Regions from separate parts of the Ralstonia sp. SA306 genome, predicted to be linked through region 3. Evidence: predicted binding sites of a transcription regulator. Region 3 holds the regulator's gene; each other region holds the start of a gene.
What was found. Region 3 encodes FliA, which starts transcription of late flagellar genes. Its sites were predicted from a motif close to CTAAAGTTTNNNNNNNNNNNGCCGNTA; they were not measured.

Region 1 (7,878 bases), 930 kb from region 3:
CTGAGCCTTGCTTAGCCCTTTTCGGGCCGATGCGGCATTCGCCGCTCGGGCGCCAGACCGTCCCCCCGGGAGTTTTCCGTGAACGACGTGCTGGCGCTCGATCAGCAGCTTTGCTTTCCTTTGTATGCCGCCGGCCATCTGCTGACGCGCCTCTACCGCCCGCTGCTGGATGAACTGGGCCTGACCTATCCGCAATACCTCGTGATGCTGGCGTGCTGGCAGCAGGCGCCGTGCGCCGTGGGTGACCTCGGCCGCACGCTGTACCTCGATACGGGCACGCTGACGCCGCTGCTCAAGCGTCTGGAAGAACAGGGCCTCGTCACCCGCACGCGCGATCCCGATGACCAGCGCCGCGTCGTCATCGAGCTGACCGATGCCGGCCGCGCGCTACGCGAGCGCGCTGCCAAGGTGCCCGAAGCCCTTGCCTGCAAGATTCCGCTGGAACTTGATGAAATTGGCGCCACGCGCAACGTGCTGCGCAAGCTGCTCGACGCCCTCGCCACGGCGGATGACCGCGAATGAGCGCCCCGTCCGCTTCCGCCGATGTGGCGTTGGTCGTCATCGCCCGCAATGAAGCCGCCAGCATTGCGCGCTGCCTGCTCAGCGCGAAGCCGTTTGTCGATCGCATGGTGGTGCTGGATACAGGCTCCACGGACGACACCGTGGTCATTGCCCAGTCGTGCGGCGCGCTCGTCAGCCACATGGCCTGGACAAACGATTTTTCAGCTGCGCGCAACACCGCACTGCAGGCAGCCAACGCCGACTGGAACCTGATCCTCGACGCTGACGAATGGCTGGAAAGCGGCGGTGAACATCTGCGCACGCTCAGCGGTGCGGAGCCGGCTGTCGGCGTGGTATGCGTCAAGAACGATACCGACGACGCCGAAGCTGCCAGCCAGCTGATTGCGTGGATCCCGCGAGTGCTGCCCCGTGGCGTGCACTACACGGGGCGCATTCACGAGCAGCCGGTATCGTCATTGCCTGCGGCGCGCGTGCCCATCGTGATCCGCCACGACGGCTATACCGCGGCCAAGATGCAAAAGAAAGGCGAGCGCAACACGCAACTGCTGCTCGATGAACTCGCGCATCGGCCGGACGACCCGTATGTGCTGTATCAGCTCGGCAAGGAAACCGAGCTGCATCACGAAGACTACGCAAAGGCCGTGAATTACTACGCGCGCGCCTTCAGCCTGGCGCCGCCTGATGCGCCGTACCGCCGCAACCTGACGCTGCGCTATGTGTACAGCCTGGGCAAGGCCGATCGCGTTGAAGAAGCGCTCGCGCAAGGCGATGTCGCCATCCAGACGTGGCCAGATTTTCCGGACCTTTGCTTTGCACTGGGATTGGTCTTGCTGGATGCGGCGGCCAAACACCCTGATGAGGCGGCCGCCCGGTGGCTACCGCTGGCAGAACAGGTCTTCAACCGCTGCCTTGAGATCGGCGATCAGCCGGAGATGGACGGCAGCGTCGTCGGGCGGGGCAGCTTCCTCGCTGCCCAGCAACTGGCGATCGTGTACCAGATGCAGAGTCACGCGCTCGCACGCAAGTCCGAGCACTATCTGACGCTGTCAAAACAACTGCAAGACGCTTCGCCTCAATAACGCGCCATGCTGCCGTAAGCGTTGCTTGCGGTGGTGGCACGGCGTGCCGTGTCGATGCGCTTTTGCAGGCGGTCCAGGCGCGGATACACCATGGCGCGCACGCGGGCGTCATCTTCCAGAATGCGTACCAGCAGCGCGCGCTTGCGCTCCACGTCCGCACGCGAGAGCTGCGGATGCGGCTCGGAACGGCGCAGTGCATCCACATAGGTGGCGCTCTCGCGTTCAAGCGTGCTGACGACGTCCCAGTTACCCACTTCGGCCGCGCTGACCATTTCGGCGGTCAGGCGTGCGATGGCTTCGTAGCAGGTGAACAGACTTTCGCTGTCCTTGATCGGGATGTTGCGGTGCATATTGGCTCCAGTTGGGCCGAATTCAGTCAAAGGTCGCTTTACTGCCAACGTCCGGCAATCAGCTCACAACGCTCAGGTGGCTGTTCGCCACGGCGGCGCCAGGCTGGCCCATCTGGCCAATGGCGAGCCACGCATCCTGCAGCGGGACGAGCAAGGCGTCCACTTCAGCGAGGATCGTCAGATCGTTGTTGCCGTTGGCCAGCAGCAAGCGGCGCAGCATGTAGTCGTACAGATTGTTCAGTTGCACGGCGATGTCGCCGCCGCGCTGGTGATCGAGGCTGGCCTGCAGGCCCTGGCCGATGATCGAGATGGCCTTGTCGAACGCCCGCACCTTGGCCAGCACATCACCGCGCTGGATGGCGGCGCCGGCCAGGTTGATGGCGGCGCGCGCGCCTTCAAACAGCATGGCGATCAGGCGGTGCGGATTGGCGTCTACCACGGACGTCTCGATGCCGACTTGCGCATAGGCACCGATGGCACGGCGTGCAGCGTACATGGAAAAGGTCCTCGCTGTAGTCTGTTTGTTTTGGGTTGTGCTCTAAACCTGAACCTGGCTTAGTTGCTGCTCGAGGTCTGCTTCGTGATGGCCGCGAGCTGCGTCGTCAGGTAATTGCTTGTGTTCGTCATGCTCGCCACCGCTGCCGACAACGCGTTGAACTGCGTGTAGTACAGCGCCTGCTTGTTATCCAGCCGCGTCTGCATGGCGGTGATCTGGCTGGCAAGCGAGGTGAGCGAACTGTTGATCGAGTCCGTCTCGTTCTGCACCATGCCGCTGGACGACAGCAGGTTGGTCATCACCGTGTTGAGCTGGGCAGCGTAACCGCGCTGCACCGTGACCGTGCCACGGGCGCCCAGCGGGCCGCCGGCCACCTGCACGGTCAAGCCGTCGGTGGCGGAACCGCTGATGCCATAGAGGTTCTGTCCCGAACCGGTTGCAGCAACGCCGTTGATCGTGCCTTGCACATCCACACCGTTGGTGGCCGTTGGGCTCGCGCCGAAGAGCGATGAAGCGCCATTGCCCGACACCGATACCGCCGACACCGAGCCGAACTGGCTATCGGTTACGCTCAGCACGCCGCCGGCATTGGCCGACACCGAAGCGTTAACCTTCGCGTTCTGCAGCGTCGTCGATGCGTTGATCTGGCTTTGGATCTGCGCAGCCAGCGTCGCCGCGGTGTAACTGCCGGCCGCCAACGTCACGTTGATGGACATGCCGCTGATGTTGAACGCGAGCGTGTCGTTCACACCCGCCGTGATGGTCGTGCTGGCGGCGGCCGAACCCGTGAGCGTGCCCTGCGTGGCCAACCGCGTCACGTTGAGAGCGTAGCTGCCGGCCTGCGTGGAATCCGAGAACGTCGGCACGCTGACCAGTGAATCGGTGGCCGTGCCGGTACCGGCAAACAGACCGGCTACCTGGCTGGGCGACTTTGCAACGGCAGCCGACAGCTTGGTGTTGTCAACCGACAGCGTGCCGTCGGAATTCATCGTCACGCCCACGCTGCCCAGCGACTGGTAATTGCCGTTGCCAACCGCTTGGCCGAGCACGTCGGTAATCTGGTTGATGAGCGTCTTGGTGCTCACATCGCCCGCCAGCGGCCCATTGTTGGCGCTGTTGGCGGTGTCGATGTTGGTGAGCGAATTCAGTTGCGTGCGCAACGCGTTGTAGCCGTTCACAAAGTTGGTGACGGCGGTGGTGGTGGCGGTCGGGTCGTTGGCTACCGTCACGTTGGTGCTGCCCGTCTTGGACAGCGTGAACGATGTGCCGTCCACCACGTTCGACAACGTGTTGGTCGGGCTCTGCACGGCAATGCCGTTGATGGTGGCGAGGGCGTTCTGGCCCGTGGTCACCTCGGTCATGTTCTGCGTGCCTGCCGGGTCTTGCGAGAGCAGCGATTGCAGCGTCGAGTCGCCCGACACCGAAATCTTCATCTCCGAGCTGGAGCCGCCCGCGGTCGACGTCAGCACCAGACGGTACGGGCTGCCGCTGCCGTCGTTCACGATGCTGGCCGACACACCCACGTTGGCCGAGTTGATCGCATCACGGATACCCGCGAGCGTGTTGTTGGACGAATCGATCGTGATCGAGCCACCCGCCAGGTTGCCGTTCTGCGTGAACGTCGAACCGGTGTACTTGCCGCCCGAGAACGAGCCGCCCGACACCGAGCCGAACGAGAACGAAATCGTGGTCGAGGTGCCGCTGCCGATGGCCGTCGTAGTGGACGTCTGCCCCTGCGCCGCCAGAACCTGCGATTGCGCAAGCTGCGTGACATTGACCGCGTAGGAACCTGCAGGCGCCGAGCCCGTCACCGACGCACTCAGCATCGAGGTGTCGTAGCCGCCGGCCTTCATCGCGCTGTAGTTCGACGCGTTGGTCAGGTTCGATAGCGCGGTCTGGAAGGTCGACAGCGCACTCTTGAGCGAGCCCACGGCCGACAGCTGCGTCTGGTACGAGCTTTGCTGCGTCTGCAGTTGCGTCAGCGGCTGGCTCTCCACCTTCATGAGGCTGGTCACCAGCGAATTGACGTCGATGCTCGTCCCGATGCCGGGAATGGAGATCGGCGGAACGTAATTGCTGGTTGAGGAGGTGGTAGTGGTAGTCGCCATGATCGGGTCCGATAAGCATCTGCGCCGGCGGAAGTCTCTCTACACAACGGCACGGGTTGCAGCTTCTTTAGGGCAGGTTATGCAGGCGCCACCCACGAAAAAGGGGGGTATCCGACAAAAGAAAAAAGGCCGACGCCCCGAGGAACGCCGGCCCTTGACCCAATCGCGAAGCGGCTGGGCTGCATCCAACTTACTGATTAACCCTTCAGCAGGCTCAGGATGCTGTTCGGCGCCGAGTTGGCTTGCGCCAGCATCGCCGTACCCGCTTGCTGCAGGATGTTCTGGCGAGTCATGTTCGACGTTTCCGACGCGTAGTCCGTATCGACCATGGCCGACTTGGCAGCCGACAGGGCGGTGTTCGACGAGGTCAGCGTGTTGATGGTCGAGCTCAGACCGCTTTGCTGTGCACCGAGGCTGGCGCGGGCCGACTTCAGGCTGGCCAGATCGGTATCGATGGCCGCCTGAGCTGCCGTTGCGTTGGCAGTCGAGGTCACGCTCGTGCTCGACAGCGTGCCGAAGCTCGCCAGGTTGGCGTTGGTCACGGTAGCGACGTCGGTCGATGCGCTTTGGCCGTACTGGAACGTGGTCGAGGTCACCGAACCATCGAACAGCTTGGCGCCGTTGTAGTTGGCGTTCGTCTCGATGTTCTTGTTGGCCGTGGCCAGCTGTTGGTATTCCTTGTCCAGGTTGGCCTGGTCGGTGGTCGACAGACCGCCGTTGTTGGCTTCCACAGCCAGTTGGCGCATACGTTGCAGGTTGTTTTCAACCTGGCCCAGGTACGAGTCAGCCGTTTGCAGGTACGACTGTGCGTTGTTGGCGTTCTGGATACCTTGGGTTTGCGAGTTCAGCGTGGTCGTCAGGCTGGAAGCCACAGCATATGCAGCGGCATCGTCCTTCGCGCTGTTCACGCGCAGGCCGGTCGACAGACGTTGCAGCGACGTTTGCAGAGCGGACTGCGATTGCGACAGAGCTTGCTGCGTTTGCAGGGACGAGATGTTGGTATTGAGGCTGAGGGACATGACGGCTCCTAAGTTTCCCGATGGTTTGTTGCCCGTGTTTGCTAATTCCGGCTAGGCCGGGCAACGTGACCTGCAACTTGAAGGGGATCAGGTCTGCGTTGTACTCAGGTTATCGGTGGCCTCTGAGGAAAGTTTAGGGTCGCCTTGACAAATTTGTGCGTCGGCGGCGGTTTGGGCTTGCGGGCGCCTGACTTTCGACACCCCCTCCAAAAGAGGCGGCAAGCCTGCTTCTTGGCCTGCAGACCCTCGGCTATACTCGTTCGACCAGTTCATAGGCGCCAGCATCCCTCTATATATAGAGCGCCACACAGTGCACAGATGGGGAGTTGCAAGCCCGCCAGTTCGGCCGGAAGGCCTGCGGGCGGAAAGAAGAGCTCGATGCGAGCCCGCGTTTGACCCGCAACACCCACCATGCTCAATGTCCTGATCGTCGAACCGCACGATATTGCCCGTGTCGGCCTGCGCCAGATCCTCAAGGATTCGCGCCTGGCCCGGCAGATCGAGGCCGTGCCGGACCTGCGCGATGCCAATAACGACCTGCTCGCGCAGCGCGAGTGGGACGTCATGCTCTTCTCGGTGGAATCGGCCACCGGAGACGAATTCCAGACCATCAAGACCGTGCGCCAGCAGCATGCCCGCCTGGCCGTGCTGGCACTGGGCCGCCATCCTGAAGCTCTGCTTGCCGTACGGGCACTCAAGGCGGGCGCCGCCGGCTATCTGCCGATGGACGCCAGCCAGCCGCAGTTGCTGGCCGCCGTCAACGCCATCTCCAAGGGCAAGAAATACCTGCCTTCGGACCTCGTGGAGGTACTTGCCGACAACCTGAATGTCGACTGGGACAAGCCCCGCCACGACATTCTTTCCGACCGCGAATTCCAGACGCTGCGCATGCTCGGCTCCGGCCGCACGTTGGGCGAGATTGCCGAGGCACTGCAGATCAGCGTCAAGACGGTCAGCGTGTATCGGGGGCGCGTGCTCTCGAAGATGAAGCTGCGCAACAACGCCGAGCTGACCATGTACGTGGTCAGCAACGGCCTGCAACTCTAGGGTGTCCCGTAAAGCTACTGCGCGGCCCGATCTTGGCGGTGCGATGCTCGCCGTACACATGTACGGCTGCGCTTCTCCCACCAACCTCAGGCCGCTCGCTACGCTTTCCGGGACACCCTGAATAGACTCAAGACTTATAGAAACCGGGGGACACGCTCGCCGTAGCGGCGCGCGTTCTCGCGTACGAGGTCCTGTACCGCAGCCGGCTCCAGCGGCCGCGTGAGCAGATAGCCCTGAAACTCGTCGCAGCCGACTTCGCGCAGAAATTCGAGTTGCCCGGTGGTCTCCACGCCTTCGGCCACGGTCTTCATGCCCATGGCCTGCGCCATCATGATGATGGCCCGCGTGATGGCCGCGCGCTCTGCCACGTGCGGCAGGTCTTGCACGAACGAACGGTCGATCTTCAACGTATCGATCGGGAAGCGGTGCAGATACGACAGCGATGAATAACCAGTACCGAAATCGTCCAGCGCCAGCGATACGCCCATCGCGCGCAGCTCGGTCAGCAACGCATGCAATGACGGATCGTCGCGAATCAGAATGCCTTCGGTCATCTCCAGTTCCACCGCATTGCCGGGCAAGCCACTGGTCGATAGCGCGCCACGCACCATCCCGCTCAACTGCCCAGAGCTGAATGCCTGGCCCGAGAGGTTGATCGACATGCGCAAGTCCGGCAGCCCGATGCGGCGCCAGCGTGCAAGCTGGTCGCAAGCAGCGCGCAGAATCCAGCGGTCGATCTCGACGATCAGGCCGGTTTCTTCGGCGTCCTGAATGAACTGGCCGGGCATCATGTGGCCGAAATCGGCCGAATTCCAGCGGATGAGCGCTTCCACGCCGACGATACGGCCGCTCTTGACGTCCACACGCGGCTGGTAGTCGGCGTAGAACTCGTTGCGGTCGCTCGCGCGGCGCAAGCCCGATTCAATGCGGAAGCGGCGCGAGACGCGGTCGTCCAGGTCGCTCGTAAAGGTCTGGAAATTGTTGCGGCCGCGCTCTTTTGCCAGGTACATGGCGGCGTCGGCCTTGCGCAGCAGCGTGTTCGGGTCGTCGCCGTCGTGCGGCGCCACGGCAATCCCGATCGACACGCCCAGATACAGCTCCTGCCCCTCAATATGGAACGGCGCGCTGATGGCCGAGAGAATGCGCTCGGCCACGCGCCGCGTGCCCAGCCCGTCGAGCGCTTCGAGCATGACGACAAATTCATCGCCGCCCAGGCGGGCCACGGTGTCGGCTTCGCGCGCACAAGCCTGCAGGCGG
Region 2 (7,878 bases), 890 kb from region 3:
CTGTTGATCGAACAGGTGCTTTACGCCAGTCATCGACACGTAGATCGAGCGGTCCATACGAGTGTCCTTGGTGTGCGGTCAGTCAGCTTCGGGCAACGACGATTACATCGTCACCAGGGTCTGCAGGATGGTGTCCTGCGTCTTGATGGTCTGCGCGTTGGCTTGATACGAGCGCTGGGCAATGATCATGTTGACCAGCTCGGCAGACAGGTCCACGTTGGATTGCTCCACCGCCGACGACTGCAGCAGGCCGAACGAACCCATGCCCGGCGTACCCAGGTTGGGGGCGCCCGAGTTGGACGTTTCCACCCACTGGTTGCCACCGATGTTCTGCAGACCTTCCGGCGACTTGAAGTTGGCCATGGCAACCTGGCCCAGCGTTGCCGTGCGGCCGTTGGAGTAGCGCGCGGTGACGGTGCCATCGGTACCGACCGCATAGCTGGCCAGGCGGCCGGTGGCGTAACCGTCTTGCGTCACGCCCGGGGCGGTGTCGTTGTAGCCGCCGCCGTACTGCGTGGTGCCCGTGAAATCCATGCTGGCGATGCTCATGCCGGGGAAGGCCGTGGCGATCTTGCTCGGCGTGGAAGTCAGCTGGCCGCTGCTGTTGAACGTGAGCGACGTCACCGGGTTGCCGCCGGTCGGGTTGTTGCCGTCCACTTGCGAGTACACATCCCAGCCTGCGGCGGTGCGCACGTAGTAGTTGGTCAGCATGTGGGCCGTGCCCGTGCCGTCGTACACCTGTTCCGAAACGGAGTGGTTGAACGTGGCCGAGTTGGTGGGCGAGAACGGCGTGGTGGTCGGCACCGTGGCGGCGGCATCCAGGTTCACGCCGAACGCGGTGTTGGTGGTGGCCAGCGGCGCCAGGTCGTTGACGGGAATCTTCAGGTTGGTCAGCACGGCCGTGTTGACCTTGCCGGTGGAGTCCACACCGTAGCCGGTCAGATTCTGGCCGGTGGCCGAGATGATGAAGCCGTTCTTGTCGGTCTGGAACTGGCCGTTACGCGTGTACGACACCTGGCCGCTGGACGGGTCGACCATGCGGTAGAAGCCCGTGCCGTTGATGGCGATGTCCAGCGGGTTGCCGGTGTTTGTCACGTTGCCCTGCGTGAACGACTGCGACACCTTGGTCACGCTCACGCCCTGGCCGATCTGGTTGTCGGACGCCCCCACCAGCGAGCGTGCGTACACGTCGCCAAACTCGGCGGTCGATTTCTTGTAGCCGACAGTGTTGGCGTTTGCCACGTTGCTGCCGATCACGTCGAGGTTTGCAGAGGCGGCGTCGAGACCGCTCAGGCCTTGCTGGAATCCCATAGTGTTCTCCCGTAGAAGATAAAAGCGCGGGGTCTGCCCGCAGTTGACCCGTAATTACTGAATCGATGCAACGTCGGACAGCTTGGCGGTTCCGCCAGACGCCAACACCAGTTGCATCGTGCCGTTGTTGATAGTGACGCCGGCCACCTTGTCGATGCCCAGCGCGTTACCCGTGACCACCTTCCCACCCTGCGTGGCCGACACCTTGATGGAATAGGCACCGTCGGCGAGCTGGTTGCCCTTGTCGTCCTTGCCGTTCCACGTGTAGTTGCCACTGCCGGCCGCCATCTGGCCGAGGTCGACGGTGCGCACCGCCACGCCCGCGGCGTTCGTGATCGTGACGACGACATCGTCGGCGCCGTTGGGCACCGAGACGCCGAAGTTGGCAGCGCCCGAGGCCAGCGTCAGATTGTTGGTCGGCACCTGCACGGTGCGGCCGATCATCGACGACGCCTGCGTTGTCGCGTTCTGCGTGAGCATGCTCGACATCGTGGTGTTCAACTGCTGGATACCGTTCACAGTGTTGATCTGCGCAAGCTGCGAGGTCATCTGCGAGTTGTCCATCGGGTTGAGCGGATCCTGGTTCTGCAACTGCGCAACGAGCAGCTTCATGAACGTGTTCTGCAGGTCGCCGCCGTTGGTGATGGCAAGCTGGTTGCCGGAGGTCGTGCTCGCGGCGCTGGTCGTGTTGGTTGTTGAGCTGACGGTCATGTTCGTGTCTCGCGATGAATAGAGCCGCTTACTGGCCCAGGGTCAGAGCCTTGGAGGCCATCGTCTTGGTGGTGTTGGCGACTTCCACGTTGGCCTGGTACGAGCGCGACGCAGAAATCATGTTGACCATTTCGTCCACCACATCGACGTTCGGCATGGTCACGTAGCCGTCGGCATCGGCCAGCGGGTTGCCCGGCTGGTGCATGCGCTTCATGGGGGTGACGGTGTCTTCGACCACGCGGTCGACCGACACGCCGGTGGCGTAATCGTCAGACTCCTGCACGGGCGAGAACACCACTTGCTTGGCGCGGTACGCCTTGCCGTCCGGGCCCGTCACGCTTTCGGCGTTGGCCAGGTTGGAGGCGACCACGTTCATGCGCTTGGACTGCGCGGTGAGCGCGCTGCCCGCTACATCCATCACCTTGAATAGCGACATGTTGATTCCGATGTCTTCAAACACTGTTGCCGGCACTGCTGCCGGACCGTTCCGGTTGTTCTGTATGGCGGCTTGCTCCGGACCGATATTTCCCGGCCCGGAGCGCCACACAGTTCCCGCCCCTCTTTCGCCGCGCGTGATTGCTGCGCGGTCGTCTTAATGCCTGTCTGCTGCTCTTGCTGCTCTTGCTACGTCCGCGCTAGCTGTTCTGAATCGCTGCCAGCATCGACTTGATCTTCTGCGTCACGATGCTCAGATCGGCCTCGTAGCGCACGGTGTTATCGGCAAAGCGCATGCGCTCGCCATCCATGTCCACCGTGTTGCCATCGATGGACGGCTGCTGCGACGTGCGGTACTGCACTTCGCCCTGCAGCGCCTTGGTCTGCTGCGACAGCGACGCCTGCATCAGCGACACATCGCCGGCCGGTGCGCCATCCACTGTCAGGTGGCCTGAAGCCGTTGCCGTCATCGGCAGGCTGTTACCGCTTTGCTGGCCGACCGCTTTCTGCAGCGCCGACTGAAAATCGAAGTCGCGCGCCTTGTAGTTGGGTGTATCGGCGTTGGCAATGTTCGAGGCCAGGATCTGGTGACGCTGCGAGCGCAAGTGCAGCGCCTGCTCCTGAAAACCGAACAACTGATCCAGCTTGTCGACCATGTCTGTCATTCCTTGCGCGTGGCGCCCTGGTTACTGCTGCCACCCGCCGGGGTTGCGTTCTGTATTGCGTGTTCCCTTCGGCCGGAGAACTCGGCATCAGCGGCCCCTTCAAAACCGCCGATGCCGTCTCCAAAACCGCTGAACCGCTTGTCTTGCTGAGTTGCCGTCATGCGACCTCAGTGGAAAAGACCTGTCTGCGAATCCGATATCTGGCCGAAGAACGAGCAACCTCGCCACCTACCGGGACAGGCTGTACGGCCAGGAACCGCACAACGCCAGGGACTTCACCACGTTGCAAAGTCTAGGGGCCGGTGTGCAAGACCATTCGTCCGAATAAGGGGGGGATTGGCCGACATTTCCGCATTTGGCGCTCGCGCACGCGTGGCTAAACTTCACCGGACTTTTGATGAAGGGGCTCTCCATGTCCACGCGGTTTGCACGCAGCGCGCACCACCCGACCCGACCTGCCGCCACGGCCATGCCGCTGGCTGGGCGCCAGCGCAAGCTGTTGTTGATCCTGGCGCTGGGCCTGCTGGCCAGCGTCGTGCACCCGATCCTGGCGCACGCACAGGGCGTGGTGCGCGTCGGCTATCCGCCGGCCCAAGCCGTGCAACAGCCCGTGCAGCCCACCACCATCCAGGGGCCGAACGCCATCCAGATGCAGATTCAGCAACAACTGCAGTCGCAACTGGACATCCTTGGCGGCACGAATGAGACGGGAGCGCCACGTGCGTCGGTGGAAGTCGGCCCGGTGGATGCCCGCGTGGCCAACCAGCCCTGTGACCAGATCGACCTGATGCTCCCGGCGGCGAACCGACTGCGCGGCCGGATACAAGTGGGCGTGCGCTGCCGTTCGCCGCATGCCTGGGCGGCCTGGGTGCCGGCCACGATCCAGATCACTGGGACGTATTACGTCGCCTCGCACCAGCTCCCGCCGGGCAAGACGCTCGACATGGGCGATCTGGAAGCCCGGACGGGCGATCTTTCGATGCTGCCGGCCTCGGTCGTGCAGCAGCCGGCCGATGTGGTGGGGCGTGTACTGCTCACCAGCGTGGCCGCCAACCAGCCGCTGCGCGCCGAAAGCCTGCGCCTGCCGGTTGCCGTACAGGCAGGCCAGACCGTCAAGCTCATCGCCGAGGGCGGGGGCTTCCAGGTCAGCAGCGACGGTCGCGCCTTGAACCAGGCGGCCGTGGGCCAGGTGGCGCAGGTGCGCACCGCCAACGGCAATGTCGTTTCCGGCATTGCACAGTCTGCTGGCGTCGTGGCGATCCAGTTTTAAGACAAAATTGATAACGACTGATCACTTTTAACCGTGATGCGTTATCGATACCTGCCGCTAAAGTTTGAGCCGGGGTTGGCCGTTATGGGTGATAGGATGAACGCGCTCTTCGGAGACACCCGTGAAAATCAACCATATCGTGAACAACACGCCGGCCGTTGCGCCGACCAAGGACGCTGCGTCCGGGTCGACGCGCGCGACCGGCTCGTCCCCGGCCGCTACGACGGCTTCGGGCACCACGCGCCACACCGGCGATTCGCCGTCGCTGTCGGTCCAACAAGTCTCGCGCCAAGTGGGCAGCGGCGACTTCGACGCGGCACGCGTCGAGCAGATCCGCAGTGCCATTCAGAACGGCACGCTCAAGATGGACGCCGGCAAAATCGCCGATGCGGCGCTTTCCGACGCGCAATCGCTGCTCTCCACGCGATCCAAGAAGGTCTGACGGGGCTTTCCCGTCGTCCGTCCCCTGTATTTTCTGACGCCGCCGGTCCGAGGGTTTCCGACCCTCGACTGATCGCGGCGGGGCGGCGTGCCGGCCGGCGGCTGCCCAAGCTTCCCAGCCTGAGGTTCAGGGCCTATTCCCGTATGAAACGTGTGCGCGCAATGTCGATACGGGCTGTAGGGCTAGGCGCGACCGGCGCCGCTTGGCCAGCCAAGCAAGTCGGTCGCAACGACGCCATGCGGCCCGTATCGTCATTGCCCTCCGGGTTGGCCCAAGCGGGGGCCATCTGCTTTGTCGGCGCGTCTTGCAAAGGGAATCACCCTTTGCGGCGACGCCCTTCGCGCATCTGGCCCCCGCTTGGGCCAACGCGCGCACGTTTCATACGGGAATAGGCCCTACCATGGACAACACACTGCTGATCCGCACCCTTGCCGACGAGCAGGAACTGCTGCGCGCAGCCACCCTCACCCTGGATGCCGAAGCGCAGGCGTTGCGCGACGGCGACATGGTCGAGCTCGAACGCATCACCCAGACCAAGCAGAAGCAACTCGCCGCGTTGGGCGAAGCCGACCGTGACCGCCGCCTGTGGTGGGCCCAGCACGGCGGCGCCGATCCGTACGGGCTGGTCAAATACCTGCGCACCGATGAAACCGCCAGCCGCCTGTTCGACGAAAACCTGGCCCTGGCCCGCCTGCTGCGCCAGCGCAACATCGACAACGGCACCCTGATCGACCTGCGCCTGCGCGCCACGCAAAACGCGCTGTCCGTCCTGCATGCTGCCAACAACGGCGGCGGCACACCCTACGGCCGCGACGGCAAGCAACCGCTGTCGATGCCACGCTTCTCGGTCGTCGCGCAATAAGCCACTACAACACGTTTTTTGGGTACAAAAGCCCCGCTTTACGCTTACGTCAATGGGCGTGAAGTGGGGCTAGCTGCTGCTGTCTGATCCTGCTATCTATAGGGGGGTCTAGCACACCACCGATCGGGGTAAACAAAAAGGTTTACATCCCATTGATGGGTGCAACAAGCATGCTGGGGATTTATTCTGCGATTTTGGCGGGGTTAATCCTCCGCGCCTGGCGACATAAACAAGAAAAACCGGAAGGAAATTGCGCCTGAATGGCGTGCCAAGGTTTCGGCCCGGCGGCACCGCACTGCGGTGACTGCCGGTTGAACGGGGAATATACCGAGACCGCACGCCAGAAGCATTTTCCACAAGCACGGCTGCATTGATTTTGGACCCAGTGGTCCAAAAAGGCGCGGCAACAAGCTGATTCCGGAAATGGGCAAACAAACCATAACCAGACAGGCGGCGCAGTGAAATCAATCGTAGTGGAGGCACACCCTTTGGTGCGTGCCGGCGCGACCCACGTGTTGCAATCCTTGCCGGCCATTACCGAAGTGGTCAGCGTCGAGCCGGACGAAGCCCTCTTTGAAAATCTCGCGGCGCATGCGGACGCCGAACTGGCCCTGATCGGCCTGCCCTTACCCGGCATCGACGATCTGCCGGCCCTCTCCCGGCTATTGCAACAGCCGCATCCCCGGCATGTCGCCGTACTCGGCGAAACCGATTCCGCTGCGCACGTGCGTACGCTGATGCAATTGAATGTCTCGGCATATCTGCTGAAAAGCTATTCCGGCAAATTGATTGCAGCGGCATTGGAACTGGTGCTCGCCGGCGGCCGTTATGTGCCGGCGTCGATCGTGCTGACACGGCCTGAAGCCATTGCGGCAGGTTCTGCCAACGGTAATGACGATGGCGCGTTGCTCGGCCTGACGCAGCGGCAATATGAGATTCTCGTCTTGCTCTCGCGCGGGCATCCGGTCAAAACCATCAGCCGCATGCTGAGTATTTCCGAGGCGACAACCAAGGCGCATATCAACGCGCTGTATCGCCGGCTGGAAGTGCGCAGCCGTACCGAGGCCGTCTTCGTTGCCACGCAGCGCGGCGCCATGCTGCTGAATCATCCGAACATTGGAGCGGAGGCCCCATCGCCGCTCTCGCCGCCGTTGCGCCTGGCCCGCACAGGCTGACGCCGCCGCCCTTTCGGCTTTTCCGCACAACAAAAAACGGCGCCCGGACTCCGGACGCCGTTGCAAATGCCCGCCCACGCTGTCGAGACGGGGGCGGTGACAAGGAAAAGCAGAACGCGAAAGGCTTAGAACTTTGCGCGGATGCCTACACCAAAGGTGTCGGCCGTCGACAGGTCCGACACCTTGTCACGGAAGTACGCCGCATACACATCGGTGCGCTTGGACAGCGAATAGTCGTAGCCCACCGCCCAGGTGTTGCGCTTCACGTCAGCCGCACCCGAGGTCTTCGTGTAGGCATACGATGCCAGCACGGCGCCCGGGCCCACCGGAATCGACACGCCCAGCTGGCCGCCGTTGCTCTTCGCGTCGCCGGTGCTGATCGTGTTCTTGATGTACTGGTATTGGCCGTACAGCTTGACCACGCCAAAGTCATACGTGGCGCCCAACTGCCCCGCCGTCTGGCGCGAGAAGCCGGCCACCAGGCTGTTCAGATCGCCAGGCGCGCCGTCGTAGCGCACCTGCTGGAATGCCGCCGTGGCCGCAAAATTGCCGCGGAAGTACAGCAGGCTACCGCCCCACTTGTTCTGACCGTTGTGGCCGGCTTGCTCGCCCGCGCCGTAGATCAGGTTGGCCGTCAGGCCGCCCATGTCCGGCGTGGAATACATGATCGAGTTGTCCCAACCCGAATCCCCGACCAGACCCGAGATGCCCGCGGCGCCCGAACGGCCGTTGCCGAGGTAGGTGTGGAACACCATCGGCGAGAACGTGTACGAATCGATGAACGGGTTAAACAGGATCGTCGAAACGAAGTACGGCGGGGTGTTACGGCCGAGCTTGATCGAGCCCCAGCTGTTCGACTGCAGACCGACAAACGAATTACGTGCGAAGAAGTGGTCGCCATCAAAGCGGCCGGACTTGCCCGTATCGGGGCGGAAGAACGCTTCCAGGGTGAAGATCGCCTTCAGGCCATTGCCCAGATCTTCGCTGCCCTTCATGCCCCAGTACGA
Region 3 (7,878 bases):
TCGCACACCGCTTCCACCTCGTCGAGCTTGTGCGAGATGTAGACACACGCAATGCCGCGCGCCTTCAGGTCGCGGACGATATCGAGCAGGATGCGCGTTTCAGCCGCCGTAAGCGACGACGATGGCTCGTCCAGAATCAGCAGCTTGGCGCGCTTGTTGAGCGCCTTGGCGATTTCAATCAGTTGCTGATGGCCGCCACCGTAGTGCATCACAGGCAACGCGACGTTGATGCCCTGAATGTTCAGGTCACGCAGCAACTTGTCCGCGCCCTGGTACATGGCCGAGTAGTTCATGCGGCCGCCGGGCAGCGTAATCTCGTTGCCGAGATAGATGTTCTCCGCCACCGACAATTCCGGCACCAGCATCAGTTCCTGATGGATGATGACGATGCCCGCACGCTCCGTGTCTCGAATGCCGCCGGCTTGGAGCGGTCGGCCTTCCCAGAGAATTTCTCCATCCCAGGTGCCGCTCGGGTACACACCGGAAAGCACCTTCATGAGCGTTGATTTTCCGGCGCCGTTCTCGCCGCACAGGCCAACACACTCGCCCGGCCTCACGGCCAGGTTGATACCGTCGAGCGCCTTCACACCGTCAAACGTCTTGACGATGCCGCGCATCTGCAACAGAGGTTCAGACATGCCTCGTCCTTGAGGTACGAACGCGGCCGGCGACAAAGCGTTGGCTCGCCGCCGGCACAAAGTGGCCCTGACTGCGCGACCTTACTGGCCGCCGATCTGAGCCTGCGTGTAGAAGCCGTCTTTCACCACCAGGTTGACGTTGTCCTTCGTGAGTTGGGTGGGCTGCAGCAACACCGTGTCGACCTTCTTCTTGCCGTTGTCGTACTGCGCGTTGTATTTGGGCTTGTCACCCTTGGCGAGTGCCACCGAAAGCTGCGCGGCTTCCGTCGCAATCAGCTTGAGCGGCTTGTAAACCGTCATCGTCTGCGTACCGGCAATCACGCGCTTGACGGCAGCAAGGTCCGCATCCTGCCCCGACACCGGCACTTTCCCGGCAAGCTTCTGCGCAGCCAGTGCCTGGATCGCGCCACCGGCCGTGCCGTCGTTGGATGCAACTACGGCATCGATCTTGTTGTTGTTCGCCGTCAGCGCGTTTTCGACAATACCCAGCGCCGCAGACGCGCTCCACTCGGGCACCCATTGCGAGCCGACGACCTTGATGTCACCGCGGTCGATGGCCGGCTGCAGCACCTTCAACTGGCCCTGCCGCAGCATCTTCGCGTTGTTGTCGGTGGGGGCGCCACCCAGCAGGAAGTAGTTACCCTTGGGCCGGACGTTGTAGACGCCCTGCGCTTGCAGCTCGCCCACCTTCTCGTTGTCGAAGGAGATATAGGCATCGACGTCGGCATCGAGAATCAGGCGGTCATACGACACCACCTTGATGCCTGCCTTCTTGGCTTCCGCCACCACATTGGTCAGCGCCTTGGAGTTGAACGGCACGATGACGATCACGTCGACACCGCGCGAGATCAGGTTCTCGATCTGGGAGATCTGACGTTGCTCGCTGGCATCCGCCGATTGCACCGACACTTTCGCGCCCAGCTTTTCTGCGGCAGCGACAAAGTAATCGCGGTCGCGCGACCAGCGCTCCACGCGCAGGTCATCAATACAGAAGCCGATTTCCGGATGCGCCTTGCTGGCATGCGCCAGGGGCGCTGCAATCGACAGGCTGGCGAGCATTGCACCGCAAAAGGCGGCCCTCAGAACACTACGGCGTTGGTTCGATTTCATGTCTCACTCCATCTTCTATTGTTGGTGGATACCCCTAGGCCGACGGTGCGCGTGGTGCGCCGCAATAGTGATCTCGCCCGGCTCGACGGCCATCGCATGGTGATGCGACCGCTCGGCACGGGCAATTACGAAATTACCCAACCGCCCTAACATTTCTTGCCACCCCGCTGCGATCGTCTGACAGCGCCCCACGTAGCCAATAGAATGTGCAAGCGCGCAGCACGCCCCAGCGCTGCAGCCGTTTGGCAACCCCAGCCACCGCGAGCGGCCCGAGCCACCATGCACCGTCAACCGTCCGATCCATCGCAGCACGCGCGCATTCATCGCATTGCGCTGCTGTTCAATGCCAACAAGGTGTACGACCGCGAGATCATTGCGGGCATTGGCGACTACATGCGCTCCACGCGCGTGACGTGGGACCTGTTTCTCGAAGAGGATTTCCGCTGCCGGCTGCCTGGCATCGAGCGCTTTGATGGCGACGGCATCATTGCGGATTTCGACGACCCGGCAGTCGCTGAGGCGCTGCGCGGTTGCCCGCTGCCGGTGGTGGCCGTCGGCTCGTCATATGAAAATGCAGCGCAATACCCGTCCAAGGAGCCCTATGTCGCAACGGACAACGGCAAGCTGGTCTCGCTGGCATACCGGCACCTGATCGAAGCCGGCCTGCAGCACTTTGCGTTGTACAGCCTGCCCCAGGCACCGGAGAACCGCTGGGCACAGCAACGCGAACTGGCCTTTACCCGCTTGCGCCGGCAGGACAATCCCGCCGCCCCGATTGACCAGGAGATTTACCGGGGCCTCTCGACCAGCGCGCCGACCTGGCATCAGGCGATCGGTCAGTTGATTGAATGGCTGCGGGGCTTGCCCAAGCCCATCGGCATCATTGCCGTCACCGACGCGCGGGCCCGGCACCTGCTGCAGGCTTGCATGACGGCAGGGTTGGCTGTGCCAGAGGAAGTCGCCATCATCGGCATCGACAACGATCCGCTCACACGCACCTTGAGCCGCATCCCGTTGTCATCGGTCATTCAGGGCACGGTGGAGATGGGGCGCACCGCTGCGCATCTGCTGCATCAGATGCTGGGCGGTGCCCGCCTGGCAGGCCGGCAGATTCTCGTGCCGCCGGTTGGCATCAATGTGCTGGCGTCGTCCAGGCACCAGCCGCTTTCCAGCCCATATGTCATGCGCGCGCGCCACTTCATCCGGCAGTACGCCTGCCAGGGAATCAAGACCGAGCAGGTCGCGGACTACGTCGGTATCTCGCGGTCATCGCTCGAAGAACACTTTCGTCGTGAATTGAATTGCACCGTGCACCAGGAAATCCTTCGCCATAAGCTCGACGCCGCCAAGCACATGCTGGCCAGCCGTGATGTCGCAACCGCCGAGGTGGCGGTGCGCTGCGGCTTTACCTCACCCCAATACATGCACGCCGTATTCCGCCGTGAGCTGGATTGCACGCCACGCGAATACCAGGAACGCGCCATCACGGAGGGCCAATCATGAGCATCGCGCCAGCGCTGTCCGCACACGCGCCGCTCGACGGAGCCCTCTCGTCAGCAACATGGGGGCAATTGCCGGACGGTGAACCCGTTCGGCTGTTCACGCTGCGCAATGCCTCGGGCATGCGCGTTTCGATCAGCGATCTGGGGGCGACGCTCGTCTCCTGGCAAGCACCGGATCGCAGCGGGCACCTGGGGGAGATTCTTCTGAACCACGCGACGCCTGCCGCCTACCTTGAATCGCCGGGCTATCTGGGGGGCTTGATCGGACGCTGGGCCAACCGGATTGCGGGCGCGCGCTTCACGCTCGACGGCATCGACTACGCGCTCGACCGCAATGAGGGGGGCAACCTGCTCCATGGCGGGGCGAGCGGGTTTCATCGGGCGCTATGGGAGGCCGAGGATCAGGACGGCGCATTGGTCCTGCGGCTCACCTCCCCGGAAGGCGATGCGGGATTCCCGGGCAATGTCGCCGTCCAGGTTCGCTACGTGCTTGACGACGACGGCACGCTGTCGATCGACTATGAAGCCCGGACCGATGCGCCCACGCCGATCAACCTGACAAGCCACGGGTATTTCAACCTGAGCGGCAAGCCCGGCACCGACATCAAAGGCCACATCCTGTCGATCGATGCCGACGCCTTTCTGGAAGTCGATGCAAAGCTGATTCCGACGCGGACAGCCAGTGTCGCTGGCACGGCATTCGATTTTCGTCAGGGGGCGCCCATCGGGGTACGGTTGGACTGGCCTAACGCGCAACTCGCGCAGGCCGGCGGGTTCGACCACTGCTTCGTGCTGCGCAATACGGCGCCGGAGGGTCGCCCGCATGTGCGCCCAGTCGCCCGGCTGTATGACCCAGGCAGCGGGCGCGAATTGACAGTACTCACCGATCAGCGCGGGCTTCAGTTCTACTCGGGGCACAAGCTGGGGGGCACGCACGCGCTACGCAGCGGCTTGTGCCTGGAAGCGAGCGCGTTCCCGAACCAGGTCAACATGCCCGATGCGGAAGCGGTCACGTTCCGCCCGGGCCAGGTCTACCGGCAGCGCACCGCATACCGCGTGTCGGTTGCTGAAGAGACCTGAGCCGCGAGACCTGATCTGCATTCAGGCACGCGGCTTGGATGTTCAATGCGCCGCTGCGGCCGCGCCGTGCATGACTTCGTGCGCGCCGCGGATGCCGTTGAACCATGCGTTGAGCACCACGGCCACCAGCGTGCCCATCACGATGCCGCTGTGGGTGATGGGGTGCGTCCAGTCCGGAAAGTGGTGGAAGAACGCCGGCGCCAGCGTCGGCATCATGCCAAAGCCGACCGACACCGCGATGATCAGCAGGTTGTGGCGCTGCTGCTGGAAATCGACCATGCCCAGCATGCGGATGCCGGCAGCGGCCACCATGCCGAACATCACGATGCCCGCACCGCCCAGCACGTATTGCGGCACAGACGCCACCACGTAAGAGAGCTTCGGAAACAGACCCAGCACGATCAGCAGCACCCCGCCGGCGGCCGCCACATAGCGCGAACGCACGCCCGTGATCGACACCAGCCCGATGTTCTGTGAGAACGACGTATGCGGGAACGTGTTGAACACACCCGCCACGACCGTCGCCAGGCCATCGGCACGCAGGCCGTTGGTCAACTCGTTGCGCGAGATCGGCTTGCCCACCACGTGCGACAGCGCGAGGAACATGCCGGTCGATTCCACCAGCGTGATCACGATCACGATGCACATCGAGATGATGGCCGACAGCTCGAACTTCGGCATACCGAAGTGGAACGGCGTCACCAGCGTCATCAGCGGCGCGGCGCTCGCATCAGCCAGCGACACTTTGCCAAATGCCGCCGCCACCAGCGTGCCCGTCACGATGCCAAGCAGCACCGCGATATTGCACAGCAGTGCGTTACCGAATTTGGTCAGCAGCAGAATCGTCACCAGCACCAGCGCTGCAATGGCCAGGCCGAACGGATCGCCAAACGCCGGGTTCGGCACCATGTGGCGCACGCCGTCGACCACCTGCGGAATCATCTGCTGACCGCCCGCGGCCCAGTTGATCCCCACGCTCAACAGCGAAAAACCGATCAGCATGATGACCGTGCCCGTTACCACGCGCGGGAACAGGCCCAGCAGCCGGCCCATGAGCGGCGCAATGGCAATGCCGAACACACCAGAAACGATGGACGCCCCGAAAATACCGGGCAGCCCCATGCCGGGCTCCACGCCAATGGCAATCATGGGTGCAACTGCGGCAAACGTGACGCCCATCATCACCGGCAGGCGGATCCCGAAGATCAGGAAACCGAGGGATTGGATGAGCGTGCCGATCCCAGCCGCAAACAGATCGCAGTTGACCAGATACGACAGATCGCTCTTCGACAGGCCGAGCGCATTGCCGACAATCAGCGGCACGGCAATCGCACCGGCGTACATCACCAACAGGTGTTGCAAGCCCAGTGCGAACAGACGGGGCAGCGGCAGACGCTCGTTGACGGGATCGGCAACGGCGTGAGCGATTGTCGACGAAGAAGGCGAGGGTTGGCCGGGGGATTGGCGCATTGTCTGTCTCCTGGGGCCGCCCCCGTGTCAATGCCGGGAGCGTGCTTTAGGCGGGTGCGGCGGATTCCGTCCGCCTGCATTCATGCGGCGTGATGCCGCGTATTTGCCGGCATCTTGGAGGGGCTCCATTTTTCTGTCAACAATTACAATCGTTTTTTGTGTACATATTTTGCGTTCTGAAACGCGTGTGCGCCGTGATCAACCTGCCTCAAGCCTCCAAGCGCGCCTCGTGACCGGGGCCCAAAGAAAAAGCGCGGCCGCGACATGAGTCGCTGGCCGCGCAGTAGAAATACCTGGCAGGTAAAGCTGGAACCAGGAGCCGCCATCAAACCCCGTGAAGCACAGGGTTGTGTCAGTGGCTCTCAGCCGACCTCAGATCAGGTCGGCGTCGGCAGCCATGCGCGATCGCGCAGGCGCGAGCGGATGCGGGCGATGGCCTGGCTGTGGATCTGGCACACGCGCGATTCCGACACGCCCATCACGGCGCCGATCTCGCGCAGGTTCAGATCCTGCTCGTAGTAGAGGCTCATCATGAGCTTTTCGCGCTCGGGCAGAGCCTCGATGGCAGCGACAACCGATTCGCGCAGGTCGTGGTCCAGCAGTTGGTCCAGCGGTGTGGCGTCGTTCTCGGGCGCGCGGTTCTCGATGAAGGCGTCGGCGTCTTCGCGGTCGAAATCTTCGTAATACAGCAGCTGACTGCCCTGCAGGTCGACCAGTTGCTTCTGGTATTCGGCCAGCGACATGCCCAGCGCTACGGCAATCTCGGTTTCGGTGGGCGCGCGGCCCTTCTGCTGCTGCAGCTTCTGGATCGCCTGCTCGATCGTGCGCGCGTTGCGGCGCAGCCCGCGCGGCAGCCAGTCCGAGCCGCGCAGTTCGTCCAGGATCGCGCCGCGAATACGCTGGGCCGCGTAGAACTCGAACTGCACGCCCTGCGTTTCCTCATAGCGCGACAGCGCATCGAGCAAGCCCATCATGCCGGCCTGGATCAGGTCATCCAGCTCAACGCTGGCCGGCAGCTTGACCATCATCTGGTTGGCAATGCGACGTACCAGTGGAGCATACGTGGCCATCTCGTCGGACTTGGTCTTGCGACCGGTTGCGGTGTACATATCCATGCCTGCCTTTGACGCTTCGTTCATGCTGCGCCTCAATAAACCAATTCGGCCGCGCGTGCGGTGGCGCGGATCGTCGCAGTCGATGTGGACATTGACGTTGCTTGCGCCGATTCATCTGCCGGCTGTGCCGGAGCCCGCGCCGACATGACCACCCGCGACGGCGCACTGCCATCACCGGCTTGGGCCTCGGCGCTGGCCCAGCTCAACATTTCTTCGGCAAGCTGGCGGAAGGCCATGGCCGAAGGCGATGCGGGAAACGCGCTCGCCACGGGCTTGCCGAGCGAGAGCGCAAGTTCTACGTGCCGGTCCTCAGGGAGGTAGCCAGCGAAATCGATACGGGTGTTCAGGTACTGGCCCACGGTGTTGGCCAGGTTGCCGAACACGCGCACGGCGGAATCCACCGAATGCGCGCCGCACACCACGGTGCGGATGCCAGCGCTGCCTTGCAGCACGGCGGTTTTCTTGAGCAGCGTGTACGCGCTCTTGATGCCTTCCGGACCATCGGAGAAGGTCAGCAGCACGTCGTCGCAGACTTCAGCCACGGTGCTCAGTGCCCGGGTGCCGAAATGCGCGGCCACGAGCGTCACATCCGCCGTCTCGTCGTACTGCTCGAGCACGCCGGGCATGGCGAGCATGGTCTGGGCGTTCACCACGGCCGTGTCGCGGCCCATGGCGGACAGCGCGATGCGCAGGTTGTCGACAAAGTCATCGACCTGCTCTTCCGCACCGATCACCAGCACACGACGAGCAGCGGCATGACCGAGCATGCGCCGCAGCCCTGCGGCTTGATCCTTGGCGAATGGCGTCGTCATGGTCGCCCCCTTGTCAGGCGAAATCGAAAGCGGCCAGGCCAGGTTCGCGGTTGCGCGCAGCGCCTTGCGCCACGAGCAACGATTCGTCCGAATCCAGCGTGAACGACGACTGCTCCGCACCGGCCCGGAACGAGCGGTGGATCAGCAGCTT

Region 1: a site for FliA is predicted at 4,600-4,626, ahead of fliD (flagellar filament capping protein FliD). Genes of this name have one in related genera too.
Region 2: a site for FliA is predicted at 4,451-4,477, ahead of flgM (flagellar biosynthesis anti-sigma factor FlgM). Genes of this name have one in related genera too.

The regions. Positions count from the first base shown of each region.
Region 1 is NZ_CP096452.1:427,538-435,415, reverse strand. It holds gene M1D44_RS18565 (organic hydroperoxide resistance protein) at 1-4, shown strand, start outside; gene M1D44_RS18560 (MarR family winged helix-turn-helix transcriptional regulator) at 79-522, shown strand; gene M1D44_RS18555 (glycosyltransferase family 2 protein) at 519-1,601, shown strand; gene M1D44_RS18550 (flagellar protein FliT) at 1,595-1,951, opposite strand; gene fliS (flagellar export chaperone FliS) at 2,010-2,447, opposite strand; gene fliD (flagellar filament capping protein FliD) at 2,507-4,555, opposite strand; gene M1D44_RS18535 (flagellin N-terminal helical domain-containing protein) at 4,753-5,574, opposite strand; gene M1D44_RS18530 (LuxR C-terminal-related transcriptional regulator) at 5,986-6,621, shown strand; gene M1D44_RS18525 (sensor domain-containing protein) at 6,756-7,878, opposite strand, start outside.
Region 2 is NZ_CP096452.1:386,212-394,089, reverse strand. It holds gene flgF (flagellar basal-body rod protein FlgF) at 1-57, opposite strand, end outside; gene flgE (flagellar hook protein FlgE) at 103-1,311, opposite strand; gene M1D44_RS18340 (flagellar hook assembly protein FlgD) at 1,366-2,022, opposite strand; gene flgC (flagellar basal body rod protein FlgC) at 2,051-2,458, opposite strand; gene flgB (flagellar basal body rod protein FlgB) at 2,658-3,113, opposite strand; gene flgA (flagellar basal body P-ring formation chaperone FlgA) at 3,535-4,392, shown strand; gene flgM (flagellar biosynthesis anti-sigma factor FlgM) at 4,514-4,834, shown strand; gene M1D44_RS18315 (flagella synthesis protein FlgN) at 5,235-5,696, shown strand; gene M1D44_RS18310 (response regulator transcription factor) at 6,155-6,871, shown strand; gene M1D44_RS18305 (porin) at 6,997-7,878, opposite strand, start outside.
Region 3 is NZ_CP096452.1:1,465,428-1,473,305, forward strand. It holds gene xylG (D-xylose ABC transporter ATP-binding protein) at 1-638, opposite strand, end outside; gene xylF (D-xylose ABC transporter substrate-binding protein) at 720-1,748, opposite strand; gene M1D44_RS23150 (XylR family transcriptional regulator) at 2,028-3,251, shown strand; gene M1D44_RS23155 (aldose epimerase family protein) at 3,248-4,330, shown strand; gene M1D44_RS23160 (nucleobase:cation symporter-2 family protein) at 4,373-5,800, opposite strand; gene M1D44_RS23165 (RNA polymerase sigma factor FliA) at 6,178-6,939, opposite strand; gene M1D44_RS23170 (MinD/ParA family ATP-binding protein) at 6,948-7,727, opposite strand; gene flhF (flagellar biosynthesis protein FlhF) at 7,741-7,878, opposite strand, start outside.